DNA from 4 places in the Pedobacter sp. GW821-FHT01D05 genome. Region 3 is predicted to be linked to each of the others. Evidence: riboswitches for the same ligand, from Rfam matches in the RefSeq annotation. Region 3 holds a riboswitch; each other region holds the start of a gene.

Region 1 (3,601 bases), on a different contig from region 3:
CTGCTTTACAAAAACGATACATTATGAATTATTATTTACTATTTGGAGCGGCTTGCCTGTGCTACTATTTAATTTGCCACGGAAGCACGGAAATCACGGAAGTTCTATTTCGGTTGGTGAGACACCAACCGATAAGAAATTAAGGTACTATGCCTATTTCTTCAGTAACGTATCAATCTCAGTATTAAATTCTTTCACAAATTCATCATAAAATTTACCGGTTGCCGGACCGTTAAAGCCCGTATGGATCTGCGCTACATTGCCCTGATTATCAATAATTATCGTGGTTGGGAATGATAAAAAAGAATCGAGTGCAGGCAACGATTCAGATACCACCTGCTTATCGGCAGTACCTGCAATAACCTGATCGTATTCAATGCCAAAACGTTCGCGGAAACGTGTCATCACCTTTTTTGCATATTCGGGTTCGGTTGAGCGCTCATAATGCAAAGCAATAATTTCTACACCACGTTTCTTGTTTTCTTTATACCAGGGTGCAATAAAAGTAGCTTCGTCAACACAATTTGGGCACCAGCTTCCGGTTATGGTTAAAATCACCACCTTGTTTTTATATTTTTCATCCTTTAACGAAATCTTTTTGCCGTTTACATCAGGAAAACTAAAATCAAGCGTTTTGTATCCTTTTTTCAGGTAGGTAAGTTTGTAAGGATCGGGCAGGGCAGCATCTTTATTTTTAGTTCCGGTAAGAGGCTGGCTTCCCCTTGCACCTAAAATTTCGCCTGTTAATGAGCCATCTGACTGAAAAGTTCCTTTGTAATAGGCAGGAGAGGAGCCAATAAAGCTCGAAAGTTGAAATTCATTTCCTTCCACTACACCTTCCAGATAACGCGAATCGCCTGTTACACGTAGAAAAGTGCCGGTAAGTTTGTTTCCGCTTTGCTTAAATAAACCTACTGTTTTTTCTTCCTTACCATTTGGCGATTTAAAAACTACATCATAACTGCCAGAATAATCTGCCGTTGCAGGTTTACCTGTTGTTTTAAAACGGTAATTTTTCCTTTCAGCAACAATTACCAAAGGTTTGCCAGCTTTATCCTGTTTCCTTAATGTACCTGTTAATTGGTCTCCATCTATCGCAAATGCGAATTCATTATCAAACTGATCAAGTTTTACAAAAAGCGAATCGGCCGTTTGTTTTACAAGGCCACCTTCGAAACTTTCTTCAGCATTGCGGAAATATAATTTCTGCTGACCGCTTTTTTCATTGATCTCGAAATTAAAAGGAATTTCCAGACCTTCCTTTACCTTGGCTATTCCACGCCAATTGCCGAGGGCAACAAAGGCTTTAGATTTTATTTTGTTGAGTTTTACTACCTGATTGGGTAAAGTATTATGTTCCTGGGCATAGATAAAAGTTGTTGATATAGCCAATATGGCTATTGAAAGGGATTTAAGTTTCATTGGGATGTGTATTGACGACTAAATTAGTAGACAAAGATATGGATGTAATTGGGAAAGAAAAAATTTTTCAATAAAAATCTATAAAAACTATAGGATAAATGGAATTAATTATACCTTTGCAGCAGTTATTTTAAAATACTTATCAAGAAAGGCGGAGGGAATGGCCCTATGAAGCCTTAGCAACCATCTAATTTTTAGAAATGGTGCTAATTCCATCTCAGATGAATCTGGGGTAGTTAAGTCAGTTGATTGCGTTATCCTTATAAGAATATATGGAGCACTTCTGATTTATGGGGGTGCTTTTTTTTTGCCCCGATGCAAGCTTGATAAGTAAATACGGTTTAAAGAAAATTATTCAAATGAAAAAAACAGACGAGCTAAAAGCCATTAATGCACACCTTAATGCATCCTTCCGAATGCGCATGCCCTGTTAAAATCGCTCCATTTTAACAGGCTTCTTTAGGCTAACCATTCCTTTTTATTTTTTTTAAAACAATACGTTTTAGTCGTAGTGGAATTGTTTTGCCCAAAAATATTATCCCTTTTTAACTAATTAACTACACAATATGTTTAAAAATTTAAAATCAATAACGTTTATCCTGCTGCTCTTCCTGGCACAAAAGCTTTCTGCTCAGGATGTAACGGTTACCGGAACGGTAAAGTCGGCAGATGGCGAAACACTGCCTGGCGTTTCTGTATCAATAAAAGAAACCAGGCAAGCTACTATTTCTGATGCAAAAGGGGCTTTTTCAATTCATGCACCCGATAAGGGCACATTGATATTTTCATATATCGGTTTTAAAAGCCAGGAGATACAAATCAATAAAAATGCTGGCCCCATTTCGGTCATTCTTCAGTCAAGCGATAATGCGCTTGATGAAGTAGTGGTTACGGCTTTGGGGATTTCCAGGGAGAAAAAGTCGCTGGGTTATGCGGTTCAGGAATTGAAAGGGGACCGTGTAGCTGAAGCAAAAGAATCGAACCTGGTAAATGCACTCGCCGGAAAAATAGCTGGTGTACGGGTAACCAACAGCCAGGGAAGCATGGGCTCGTCTCGTGTGGTCATCAGGGGAGAAACGTCTATTGCTGGAAATAACCAGCCTTTATTTGTGGTTGATGGAATTCCGGTAGATAACGCTCAGTTAAACTCTGCAGGGGCAAGGGATTATGCGAATACCATTTCGGATATTAATCCGGAAGATATAGAATCGATAAGTGTGTTAAAAGGACCAAATGCCGCTGCATTATACGGCTCGAGGGCTGCTGCAGGGGTTATACTCATTAAAACCAAAACCGGTAAATCGAAAAAAGGATTGGGCATTGCCATCAACTCAAATGCAGTATTGGAAACTTTGCTTACATTACCTGTATATCAAAATGCCTTCGGTCAGGGATCGGAAGGCAAATTTAGCTATGTAGATGGTGCAGGTAAAGGCGTTAACGATGGGGTAGATGAAAGCTGGGGTCCGAAATTGGATGGTAGATTAATTCCACAATTCTATTCGAAGGGAGTGGCCGTTCCATTTGTTGCGCATCCCGATAATGTGCGCGATTTCTTTCAGACCGGATATTCATTAAATAATGGGGTATCTGTTGCAGATGCCGGCGAAAAGTATGATTACCGGATTTCATACAATAACCTGAAACAGGTTGGTATAGTGCCTAACTCTGGTCAGGGCAAAAATTCGTTTGTGCTGAATACATCATTAAAAATAACACCGAAGTTAACCTTAACTGCCAATGCAAATTATAGCAAACTTAATTCTGATAATTTACCTGGAACAGGAGGTTCAAGATCAACCAGTACCATGTTGCAGTTTACCTGGTTTGGCCGTCAGGTTGATATCAACCAATTAAAAGATTATTTGGATGAAAATGGAAAAACGTTTAACTGGAACAATAGCTATTACAGCAATCCTTATTGGGTAGCTTACGAAAATACCGTATCGCAAAACCGTAGCCGGATTATTGGAAGTTTAGCCCTGAATTATAAGATTATTGATGGACTTGATTTAAATTTCAGATCAGGAACGGATTATTATAATGATAGACGTAAAGTGCGGATTGCCTATGGAACCAACGGAACGCCTTTCGGTTCTTATACAGAAAGTGCCTTTACAGTAAGTGAAAATAATACCGATGCAACATTAAACTTTAACAAACAGTTGAATGATGATTT
Region 2 (3,601 bases), on a different contig from region 3:
ACCTCTAACATCCCTGCGTTTACGATCCCCATGTCTAAACCAGCCTGAATGGCGTGATAAAGAAATGCGGAGTGCATGGCTTCGCGCACGGTATTATTCCCCCTAAAAGAGAAAGAAATATTAGAAACCCCTCCACTCACTTTAGCATGAGGTAGGTTTTCTTTGATCCAGCGGGTGGCATTGATAAAATCAACAGCATAATTATTATGCTCTTCTAATCCAGTTGCCACCGTTAAGATGTTCGGATCGAAAATAATATCCTCTGCCGGAAAACCTATTTCGTGTACCAGGATATCGTAACTTCTTTTACAGATTTCTTTCCTGCGTTCGTAATTATCGGCCTGTCCCTGCTCATCAAAGGCCATTACTACTACAGCAGCACCATATTGCATAATTTTGCGTGCGCTTTCGCGGAATTTCTCCTCCCCTTCTTTCAAGGAGATAGAGTTTACAATTCCTTTTCCCTGCAAACATTTTAAGCCATTTTCGATAACCGACCATTTAGATGAATCGACCATGATGGGCAATTTGGCAATATCAGGTTCAGAAGCAATGAGGTTTAAGAATTTGGTCATTGCTGCTTCAGAATCCAACATCCCCTCATCCATATTCACATCGATTACCTGCGCACCACCTTCAACCTGTTGTAAGGCAACGGCCAGTGCAGATTCGTAATCGCCGCCCAAAATCAGTTTAGAGAATTTCGGAGACCCGGTGATATTTGTTCTTTCACCAATATTTACAAAAATGCTTTCTGGGGTAATGGTTACAGGTTCCAGCCCGCTTAAACGCATATATGGTTGAAGAACCGGTATTTTTCGAGGTTCAGCTTTTCTCGCATTTTTGGCAATACAACCAATATGCTCTGGTGTGGTACCACAACAGCCGCCCACAATATTCACAAAACCAGAGGCAATAAAATCGTCAACCAAATGTGCGGTTTCATGTGGCTGCTCATCGTAAGCACCAAACTCATTTGGTAAACCGGCATTTGGATAGGCCGAAACATAACAACCTGCTTTTGCAGCAAGCTCCTCAATATGCGGACGCATTTCTTTAGCACCCAAAGCACAGTTAAAACCGATACTTAATGGTTTTGCATGCATTACAGAGTTCAAAAAAGCTTCGGCAGTCTGACCTGAAAGTGTTCTGCCAGAGGCGTCGGTAATGGTGCCGGAAATCATGATCTCCAGTTTACGGCCAATTACCTCTTCGTATTTTTTAATGGCTACAATAGCCACTTTAGCATTTAAAGTATCGAAAATGGTTTCGATTAATAACACATCAGAACCACCATCTACCAAACCGCGTACCTGTTCGTAATAAGCAGCTTCCAGTTCATCAAAATAAACTGCCCTAAAACCAGGATCGTTTACATTTGGCGACATGGAAAGGGTACGGTTGGTTGGGCCAATGGCACCGGCCACAAAACATTTACGGTCTGGATTTGCAGCCATGAACTCGTTTACGGCTTCTTTTGCTACCCGCGCACCTTCAAAACTCATTTCGTAAGAAAGGTCTTCCATCTGGTAATCGGCCATGGAAATGCGCTGTGTACTGAACGTGTTGGTTTCGATAATATCGGCACCAGCGGCCAGGTACTCCAGGTGTATTGTTTTAATAATATCCGGACGTGTGATGTTGAGCAAATCGTTATTGCCTTTTACATCACAGGGATGGTTTTTAAATCGCTCCCCTCTAAAATCTTCTTCGGTTAAGGTATATCGCTGAATCATGGTACCCATTGCACCATCAATCACCAAAATACGTTTTTCTAATTCTTCTCTTATGCTCATTCTTGTTGTAAGATTTGAGATATGAGGTATCAGATAGGAGAGTGGATAAGACGCAATGTCTAAAATCTCAAATCTATAGTCTCAAGTCTCTAAAAAGCTTATTTAAAAAGTTGGTACGTGAATCGTAATCCTAAACTTATCTGTTTCTGCTATTTGCAGAATAGAATTTAGCACCTTGTAGGTTACAGGTTGCTAAGACTTCGTTGGGTCTAATCCCTCCGTCTTTCTTAATAAGCATACAAAAATGCAACAAAGCAACATCAATTCCAAAATTTATCGCTTTGCTGCCAAATAAAATTACAAAGGCCATGCAATTCTGCACGGCCTTAAGAATATTGTTCTGTTAATGACTATTTTCTGCTTCCGAAAATACGAAGTAAGAAAAGGAAGATATTTAGGAAATCTAAGTATAAAGACAATGCAGCTACAATAGCCATTTTTTTAGATTCAATCTGAAGAACCTGTTCGCCGCTAGCTTCGATCCCTTCGCCAATTCTTTTGATTTTCTGTACATCATAAGCCGTTAATGCCGTAAATATGGCAATACCAATAAATGCCATAAACAAACTGAACTGCTCGCTTTGAATAAACATATTAATTACACTGGCAATCACTAAGCCAATTACTCCAACCATTAAAATCGGCCCGAATTTACTTAGATCGATATTGGTTGTATAACCCATAAATGCCATTATTCCAAATATCCCGGCTGCTCCTGCAAAACAGCTCACTACTGAACCTGAAGTATAAGTTAACAAGATAAAACTTAAACTAACTCCAGTTAGTACTGAATAAAGTACAAAAACGCCAATTAACGCCGGTAATGACAATCTACTTAAACCGAATCCCATTAATAAAACCAGTCCAAGCGGTGCAAACATGGCTACATAACCAAAAATTGACATGCTCACTTTACCAGTTGTTGGATTAATATTTAAAAGGTATTGCATTAACTGCTCATTGGTACCAAATAAATAGGCGGCTACTGTTGATAAACTCAATGCAACGAACATCCATAAGAAAACGTTTGCAAAGAATTTTTTAGAAACAGATTTTTCCTGTACAAAAACACTGTTGTCCTGATATTGATAATTTTGTTGTTCCATTTTAAATTTTGCGTATTTAACTATATAAAAATAAATATTTAGTTTAATCTTTTTGTCAGCAGTTCTTCAACTTTTTTAAAGAACTGTAGCGGTTTTAGGGTGCGCCATGGCAGATTGTCAAATGCACCACCAAAGTTAATGTAATAATCGATGTTATTATCGCGAAACTCGGTGATTACATGTTCCTGAAAATTTACCCCAACAATCCAGCCATCTTCTACTTCCTGAAACCACTCTTCGTAGTAACTATCATCTGAAGCATGAAAATTCAGTACATTTTCACCGATCAGGATAAATTTATTAATGCCTTCATCCATCATCAGCTCTAAAATATCACGTTTCAGCAGCATAATGTCGTTGTTAATGGCATCGTTCCACTCGCCTATAAATTCTATAACGGCATAACTGCGATCATAATCGGCATATAACACCTTCATGTATAGGGTATTTGAACCAAATTCGTCCCATTGCGGGTGCAGTAAAAAGTTATAAATCTGCTTATCGAAGTAAAGTTCTGAATATTCGGTATTGTAAAATGGCGAACGCTCATCTTCTGCAGAAATATAATCATCTCTCCACTGGTAATAAGGCTCAATTTCGTGCATACTTTTCTCTAATTATTGAATGAGTGAGTTTTGAATGAGTGAATGTTAAGGTCATTTCTACTTTACATCATTCTATCCTTCAATCATTCTTTCA
Region 3 (3,601 bases):
TGGAGGCTGTTAACACGAGAATTTGTTCCTGTACTTCTTTTGCATGATACTGCTCAATGGCTTCTCTCACACCTGGGAGGGTTTTAACGCCATAACCGGTATATAAACCAGGGGCATAAATGCTATGTCTATACCACGGTCGCCCTGGTAAACCTGCTTGTAGAAGCAATTGTTTTTCAGCCTGAAAAAGTAAGGTATTCAGTTGGTCAGTTTTAGTATCCGAAGCAAGTGCAGCGGTTACGGTCTGACTAAGTTTTGATGAGACTGCTTTTAAACTATCTACTGCTAAGTTCAGTGCTTTAAAATCAAATTCAGATAATTCGACCTGTACAGGAGGATTTTTCAAGTTTTCTTTAGGATCGTTGGCAAGCTGATAAGCACCGTTTGAAATGAGCTTATTCTGGCTTTGCGCACCTTCCCGGAGCTGCTTTGCCAATGTACTTACTTCAGTAACGTAAGTCGCTATTTTAGCCTGAAGATTAGAAAAGTTGAACGGAAGTACATCTGCATTGGCCAAACGCAATACCGCCCTGCCAGCTGTTTGCGATAGGGCCAATCCGTATTCAAAACCCGGATCTTTAAACTTCACAAAGTTGTCGTAAGTATCGAAATTGGTATGGTACTCCCCTCCTTCATCCTCACCACCGAAACCAAGGCTTAAAGTAGGGATACCAAGGTGCTGTAAAAATGCAGAATAATCAGATCCTGTACCTAGCGCACCCAGATCAAGCGTTTGGCTGTCCTGTATTTTCTTACGTTCGGTAAGCGAGGCTGTAGAAATGGCTTTATTGGCTTTCCAGCGTTCAAAAATATTAGAACCCACCTGAGGATCTTTTACATCTTTTGAAATTTCAGAAACAAAATTTTCTAAAGCATGCGAGCCGCCTGCTTCTAAAAAGCCACGGCCATTGCCATCCGAATTGATGTAGGCAACCGCTTTACTGTTTAACTCGTCTGCATGGTCTTCTACCCATTCTGTAGAACCTAAAAGCGATTGTTCTTCTCCATCCCAGGCAATATAAACAAGTGTTCGTTTAGGTTTTATACCTGCCTTTGCCAATTTTCCGATAGATTTTGCTTCTTCCAAAAGGGAGGCCAATCCACTTACCGGATCTGCAGCGCCATTTACCCAGGCATCGTGGTGATTACCGCGGATGATCCACTGATTTTTAAATTTACTTCCCTCAAGTTTTGCTACAACATTGTATGCTGGCACAATATCCCAGTTAAAAGCCAGGTTTAAACGAACCACGGTACTTCCATCGCCAATGTGGTAGGTAACGGGCAAGCCGCCGCTCCAATCGGTAGGTACTACCTGACCTTTAAGTGCAGCAAGCAATGGCAAAGCATCATGATAACTGATGGGCTGAACCGGAATTTTAAGAATCGTTTTGGCATCGCCCCGCTCCAACCTTTTGGCATCCTTTGTAGAACCGATTCCAGGGGTCAATGGATCACCGGGATAAATTACCATATCCATTACCGATCCCCGTTGAACAGCAAATTCTGGCTTGTAAGCACCCTGTGGATATACATCGCCTTTCACAAAGCCATCATCTTTTGGATCCGAATAAATGATACAGCCCACCGCACCATGTTCGTAAGCTATTTTAGGTTTAGTGCCCCGCCACGACCTGCCATATTTTGCAATAACAATCTTGCCTTTTACGCTGATGCCTAAACGCTCCAACTTTTCATAATCAGCTGGCAGACCATAATTTACAAAAACAAGGCCTGCACTTACATCGCCATCGGCACTCCAGGCATTGTAAGGAGGCAACTGCCCTTGCTGTGCGGTTGCTAAATCTTCCTTAACAGCCTTTTCTTCAAGCGAGGCGCTGTATTTGTTGCTTCCTAAAAGTTCTACCGATCGGGTTTTAGGTGTTGGAAATAAAACATAATAAGTCTCTATTTTTGCATCCCAGCCATAGCTTTTAAACTTTTTCAGTACAGATTCTGCTACCGTTTTACTGCCCTTAGCGCCCAAGTGATGGGGGTTGGCAGAAAGCTCTTTTATGGTCGCCCCTATATTTTCTTTATTAAGCCCAGCATCAAATTTCTGCTCAATATCTCGCTGTAGCGGAATGTTTTGAATTTTAAATCCACTCAGTTTTTCCTGCGCCAATAAAGGAAGCCAGAGCAATTGAATAGCCGTGAAAAAGGTAAAAGTTTTCTTCATTTTCTGATTTTTTAGGAGTTCTTTACCAGAAAAACTTTGAGCGACCTCAAAATAATTAGCATGCGGATGCATAACCAACTTATCTTCTCCACCCTTGGGCAGAAAGGAATTAGCACCTTTTACAAGTGTATAGGTTGCTCAGACGTCTTAGGGCCCTTCCCTCAGTCTTTCTGGATAAGTATTATATAATGATGCAAAACTAGAAATAATAATCTAGTATTCCTATAGGATTTGTATTATTTATTTCGATAGCATGTTTGTGAAAAAAAATATACCAGGGCATTTTAGCAGGTTTTTTGGCCAACGTGTGTATTTCGGTGAAAGTTGACTCCTCTGTTTCGGGCCAAACTGGCCACCAATTTGATTACCGGACCATGCACATCTAAGTTCCTTTCCCTCTGAACAGGTGGTCACTTTAAAGCGAAATGGCGCGACAGTTTAAATGCAGAACGGACGTACACACCAGCAAAATCATGCAAATATCCGCTGTAAAAGACTTAGTCAGGCGGGGTTCAAATTTGCAAAGGAGATATACCTTAAAAATAATTAAATGTATTGTTGGCTAAAAAATAAAAAAAGCCATTCAATCCTGAGTAGGCTAGTTTAAATAAAAAGTGTCCCCTATCATAGGGATTCGTAGATATATTAAATTTCCATTTCAAAATGTCGCTGAATCTAAATTGAAAAAACGGATGTTTTAGATAGGATAATTTTAACAGTTTCATTGTAAGGATTGCAACTCTTCTTTTTAATTATCAGGTTATTTCACAACTTCCTCCTTGGCAGGCTCGCCCAAATGACCAAGCCATCTCAGCGGCGAATAGGTATCACCGATGCAAATTTTTAAAATTTGGGCGTTGGCTTTTTCAAAATTTTCACTGTTGCTCAGTAAAATTACAGCGATTCCAGCTTTAGGAAAAGCTACAGCATAATTCTGGTTAGCATCACCATGCCCGGTATGGAAAAAGGCCCGTCCAAAAGCCGACTTGAATGTACCAATGCCCAGCCCCCATGATAACCCGATAGCATTATTTTCATTTGTAATGCTGTCTTTCAAAGGACCAAACCCACGTTTACTTTTCACCGGGACCTGTGCACGAAGCATCTCATGATAACCTGATCTGGATAAACCGTTTTCTTTCATTAGGTTGATCATAAACCGAGCATAATCTTCGGCTGTTGTTGACATCGAACCTGCAGCACGGCTACTCTCCCGTCTTTCAGAGCCATATTTCTTTCCGTCTTTGAAGTAAGCATAAGAAAAATTGTTTTCAAAGGATTTTTCCCAGATCATACTGGTGTATTCCATCTTTAGTGGAATAAAAACTTCTTCACGTGCGATAATTTCGAGTTTCTTTCCCGTTAACTCTTCAATCATAAATCCCAACAGATTAATGCCCTCATTGGAATAATAGAACTTTT
Region 4 (3,601 bases), on a different contig from region 3:
TTCGTTAAAAGCTATTCCCCAAGGAGAATGCGCTGCATTAGTGGCAATCAGAATCAGGTTTTCGATTTTATTTGGCTCCGAAATGCTCCACTCAACAGCTTGTTGTCCGCCTAAAGAACCTCCGATTAATAGTTTAATATAATCGATACCTAAATGCGAAGCCAATAACTGGTGTGCTGATACTAAATCGCGGATGGTAAACTGTGGAAACGAAAGGTAATAAGGTAAACCTGTTACCGGATTGGTACTTAATGGGTTTGTACTGCCGTAATGCGAGCCTAAAACGTTAGCACAAACGATATAATGCTCTTCCGGGTTGAACAAAGCATTTTCACCGAACAAACCTTCCCACCATTCAAAAACATCTGCATTGGCGGTAAGTGCATGGCAAACCCAAATTACATTATCTTTATTTGCATTTAATTTGCCATAAGTTTGATAAGCAACTTGCAGGTTACGGATTTTTTTTCCGTTCTCTAATTTGAACTGTTTATTATAGCTATATGTTGACGCAAAATTCCCCGAAGTGGATTTTACATTGTCGTTTTTACTGTTATGCATTTTGTAATGTTGTTGTCGTTTTTAAAAAGCCTCTTAAAGGGTTTGGGGTTTAGGCTTGTAAATTCTCTGCCGGAACTGTAGCTTTAATTGTTGCAAATGCCTGTTCGAAATCGGCCTTAATATCGTCAATATGCTCAATGCCTACTGAAACCCTCAGTGCATTTGGTTTTACACCTGCAGCTAATTGTTCTGTTTCGCTTAACTGTTGGTGTGTTGTGGCCGAAGGCTGAATGATCAGTGTTTTTGCATCACCCACATTGGCCAAGTGCGACACCAGTTTTAAGTTATCAATTACCTGTGTTGCATTTTCTTTGCTTCCAGCTAACTCGAAAGATAAAACTGCGCCAAAACCATTGCTTAAATATTTTTTAGCCAGGTTGTTATATTTATTACTGGCTAAGCCAGGGTATTGTACTTCTTTAACTAATGGATGGTTTTCTAACCAAGTCGCTAAAGCTAACGCATTATCAACATGGCGTTGAACGCGAAGCGATAAGGTTTCTAAGCCTTGTAACAAAAGAAAAGAATTGAAAGGCGATAGGGAAGGTCCAAGATCTCTTAATCCTTCTACACGGGCACGGATGATAAACTGGATATTGCCAAATGGTCCACCGATACCAAAAACATCGCTAAAAACCAAACCATGGTAACCTTCTGATGGCTCAGAGAATTGAGGAAACTTACCGTTGCCCCAGTTGTAATTTCCGCCGTCGACGATAACGCCGCCAATACTGGTTCCATGACCACCAATCCATTTCGTTGCAGATTCTACAACAATGTTGGCGCCATGTTCTAAGGGTTTAAACAAATAACCTCCTGCACCAAAAGTATTGTCAACCACTAAAGGGATATCGTATTTTTTGGCAATGGCGGCAATTTTTTCAAAATCAGGCACACTAAATGCAGGGTTGCCAATGGTTTCTAAAAAGATTGCTTTTGTTTTATCGGTTATTTTGCTTTCAAATTCTTCGGGTACATCTGGGTTGGCAAAATCGACGTGAATACCCAGGCGCTTAAAAGCTACTTTGAATTGATTATAGGTTCCTCCGTAAATATGGGTTGAAGAAACGATGCTATCGCCTGCCTCCAGTATATTATTTAGTGCAATAAACTGTGCTGCTTGTCCAGATGCTACCGCTAAAGCTGCCACACCACCTTCTAAAGCGGCAATACGTTTTTCGAAAACATCACTGGTAGGATTCATAATCCTGGTGTAGATATTACCAAACTCCTTTAAGGCAAATAAATTGGCGCCATGTTCTGCATTTTTAAAACCATAAGAAGTGGTTTGATAAATAGGAACAGCCCTTGAGCCTGTTGTTGGATCTATTTCTTGTCCAGCGTGTAATTGTAAAGTTTCGAATTTATATGATGTTGACATGATTTCTGTTTTTTATTGTTGAATAAGATGATACATGTAGTGCTTTAGGCTAATCCTAAAACCTAGCAGGGCGTATCCCGATTTCTCAGGACCTTCCAGTTTGAAAGAAACAAAAAAGGAAGATTTTTAAATTACTTTATGCAACAGCACATATAAGTAACCGCACGCATATTGCAACAAATAAAAGAAATAGAAACTTGTTCTACATTTTTTTGGTTTGCGCTGGGCTCGCTTAGCGATTGAAGATTTAATGTTTTCATCAGTTCTAATTTATATCTCCAAATAACACCATGTTATCCGGTCAGGAATTGGCACCTTCTCTTTCTGAGGGTTGCCAGTGGGTCATCGAGCCAGTCTCTCGCCACTTCTTTATAAATCAACCCGTGAAGATTGACTTTTATTTAGCTTTCCGCCAAATAATATTCCAAATGTCTGAATTTAATTTTAATCCACAAAATAAAATTCCGAATTTATGTCAATCATCTGTAAATGAGTAATGTATTTTTATTCCGATTAAGGTGGTTTAAACTTTTAATATAAAATTAACGCTTAAAATTCTAAGTTTGTGTTACCTATCTAAATCTAATCATCATGAAAAATACAAAATCCCTATGTTTAGGAATGCTATTTACTGTAGTCTGTTTAAACAGCGTAAACGCTCAGTTTGGAGGCTTAAAAGATAAATTATTAAAAGTGGGCACCGCCCAGGGCGCTAAAGCTTTAGGCGTAGACAAGTTTTTGAAACAACCTGCTGCCATTACCACTAATTTTGAAGACGTAAATAGAGAAGGCGAAAAGCTGCCTGATTTTATTAATTCATTAAATTTAAAAGCTCAGCCCTTGTATTTACTGCCTAAAAATCCAGAAGGTGGTTTCGTGCTTTGCGAGGGGTTTTACGAAATGACCAATAAAAGTTATTGTTTAAAAGCAGGAACTTTCGCGCCGTCAAAAGGTGATGGTTATATGTATGCTCCGGTTTTAGGCCCCAAGGAAGAAATTGTGGTTTCTATACTCAAAAGTGCAGAAAAGCATCCTGATGTAGATCAGCATGATATTCAGGCTTTACTTTGGACAATCATAGCCAGAACAAAATTTGCCGATTTTAACGGACAGGTTAAAGTAACTGCCATTAAATTGTTAACGCCAAAACAACTTACACAATTAGAAGGTGGTGCTTTGGGTGTTTTACCTTTCGATGTAATGGAGAAGGCTAAAGATCAGTTACCATCAGGAGTGCGGGCTGTTTTTGAGGCAGAAAACAATATCCGTCAATTAGTGTCGTCTGGAAATTACACTTATGCCGACATGGAAAAATACGCTATTATAGCGGGGATGGCACCACCAAGAAGCGATGTACCAAGTGGTATCTGGACCAAACACCCTGATGGTTATTATGTGCGTTATTTTCCTTCTGGTTATTCGATTACCAAGGTGCAGGTTTACGTACCAAAAGAATTATTGGCCGGCGGTACAAAATTAATATACGATGCTGCAGGTGACATTGCCTGCCCTGCTAATACGGGATCGCAACGTTTGGCACAGACGAATGAGCCGCTAGAGGCAAATTATTCGTTGAAGTTGACCACGATTTGTAATCCTAAATAGATTTCAAAACAAATATTCGTCATTGCGAGGAGGAACGACGAAGCAATCTTAAAG

The links. Region 3 has a riboswitch for S-adenosylmethionine ahead of AC07VK_RS21910 (transferrin receptor-like dimerization domain-containing protein). Riboswitches for the same ligand answer to the same signal wherever they lie in the genome.
Region 1: another riboswitch for S-adenosylmethionine. It lies ahead of AC07VK_RS03740 (SusC/RagA family TonB-linked outer membrane protein); the one in region 3 lies ahead of AC07VK_RS21910 (transferrin receptor-like dimerization domain-containing protein).
Region 2: another riboswitch for S-adenosylmethionine. It lies ahead of metH (methionine synthase); the one in region 3 lies ahead of AC07VK_RS21910 (transferrin receptor-like dimerization domain-containing protein).
Region 4: another riboswitch for S-adenosylmethionine. It lies ahead of AC07VK_RS05900 (O-acetylhomoserine aminocarboxypropyltransferase/cysteine synthase family protein); the one in region 3 lies ahead of AC07VK_RS21910 (transferrin receptor-like dimerization domain-containing protein).

Annotation. Positions count from the first base shown of each region.
Region 1 covers NZ_JBWKXA010000001.1:920,250-923,850, forward strand. The annotation lists gene AC07VK_RS03735 (peroxiredoxin family protein) at 154-1,422, opposite strand; SAM riboswitch class I at 1,559-1,665, shown strand; gene AC07VK_RS03740 (SusC/RagA family TonB-linked outer membrane protein) at 1,989-3,601, shown strand, end outside.
Region 2 covers NZ_JBWKXA010000003.1:229,193-232,793, reverse strand. The annotation lists gene metH (methionine synthase) at 1-1,796, opposite strand, end outside; SAM riboswitch class I at 1,930-2,033, opposite strand; gene AC07VK_RS13145 (Bax inhibitor-1/YccA family protein) at 2,147-2,902, opposite strand; gene AC07VK_RS13140 (hypothetical protein) at 2,941-3,507, opposite strand.
Region 3 covers NZ_JBWKXA010000007.1:117,352-120,952, reverse strand. The annotation lists gene AC07VK_RS21910 (transferrin receptor-like dimerization domain-containing protein) at 1-2,179, opposite strand, end outside; SAM riboswitch class I at 2,256-2,360, opposite strand; gene AC07VK_RS21905 (serine hydrolase domain-containing protein) at 2,940-3,601, opposite strand, start outside.
Region 4 covers NZ_JBWKXA010000001.1:1,461,666-1,465,266, reverse strand. The annotation lists gene AC07VK_RS05905 (homoserine O-acetyltransferase family protein) at 1-561, opposite strand, end outside; gene AC07VK_RS05900 (O-acetylhomoserine aminocarboxypropyltransferase/cysteine synthase family protein) at 611-1,942, opposite strand; SAM riboswitch class I at 2,210-2,320, opposite strand; gene AC07VK_RS05895 (hypothetical protein) at 2,534-3,547, shown strand.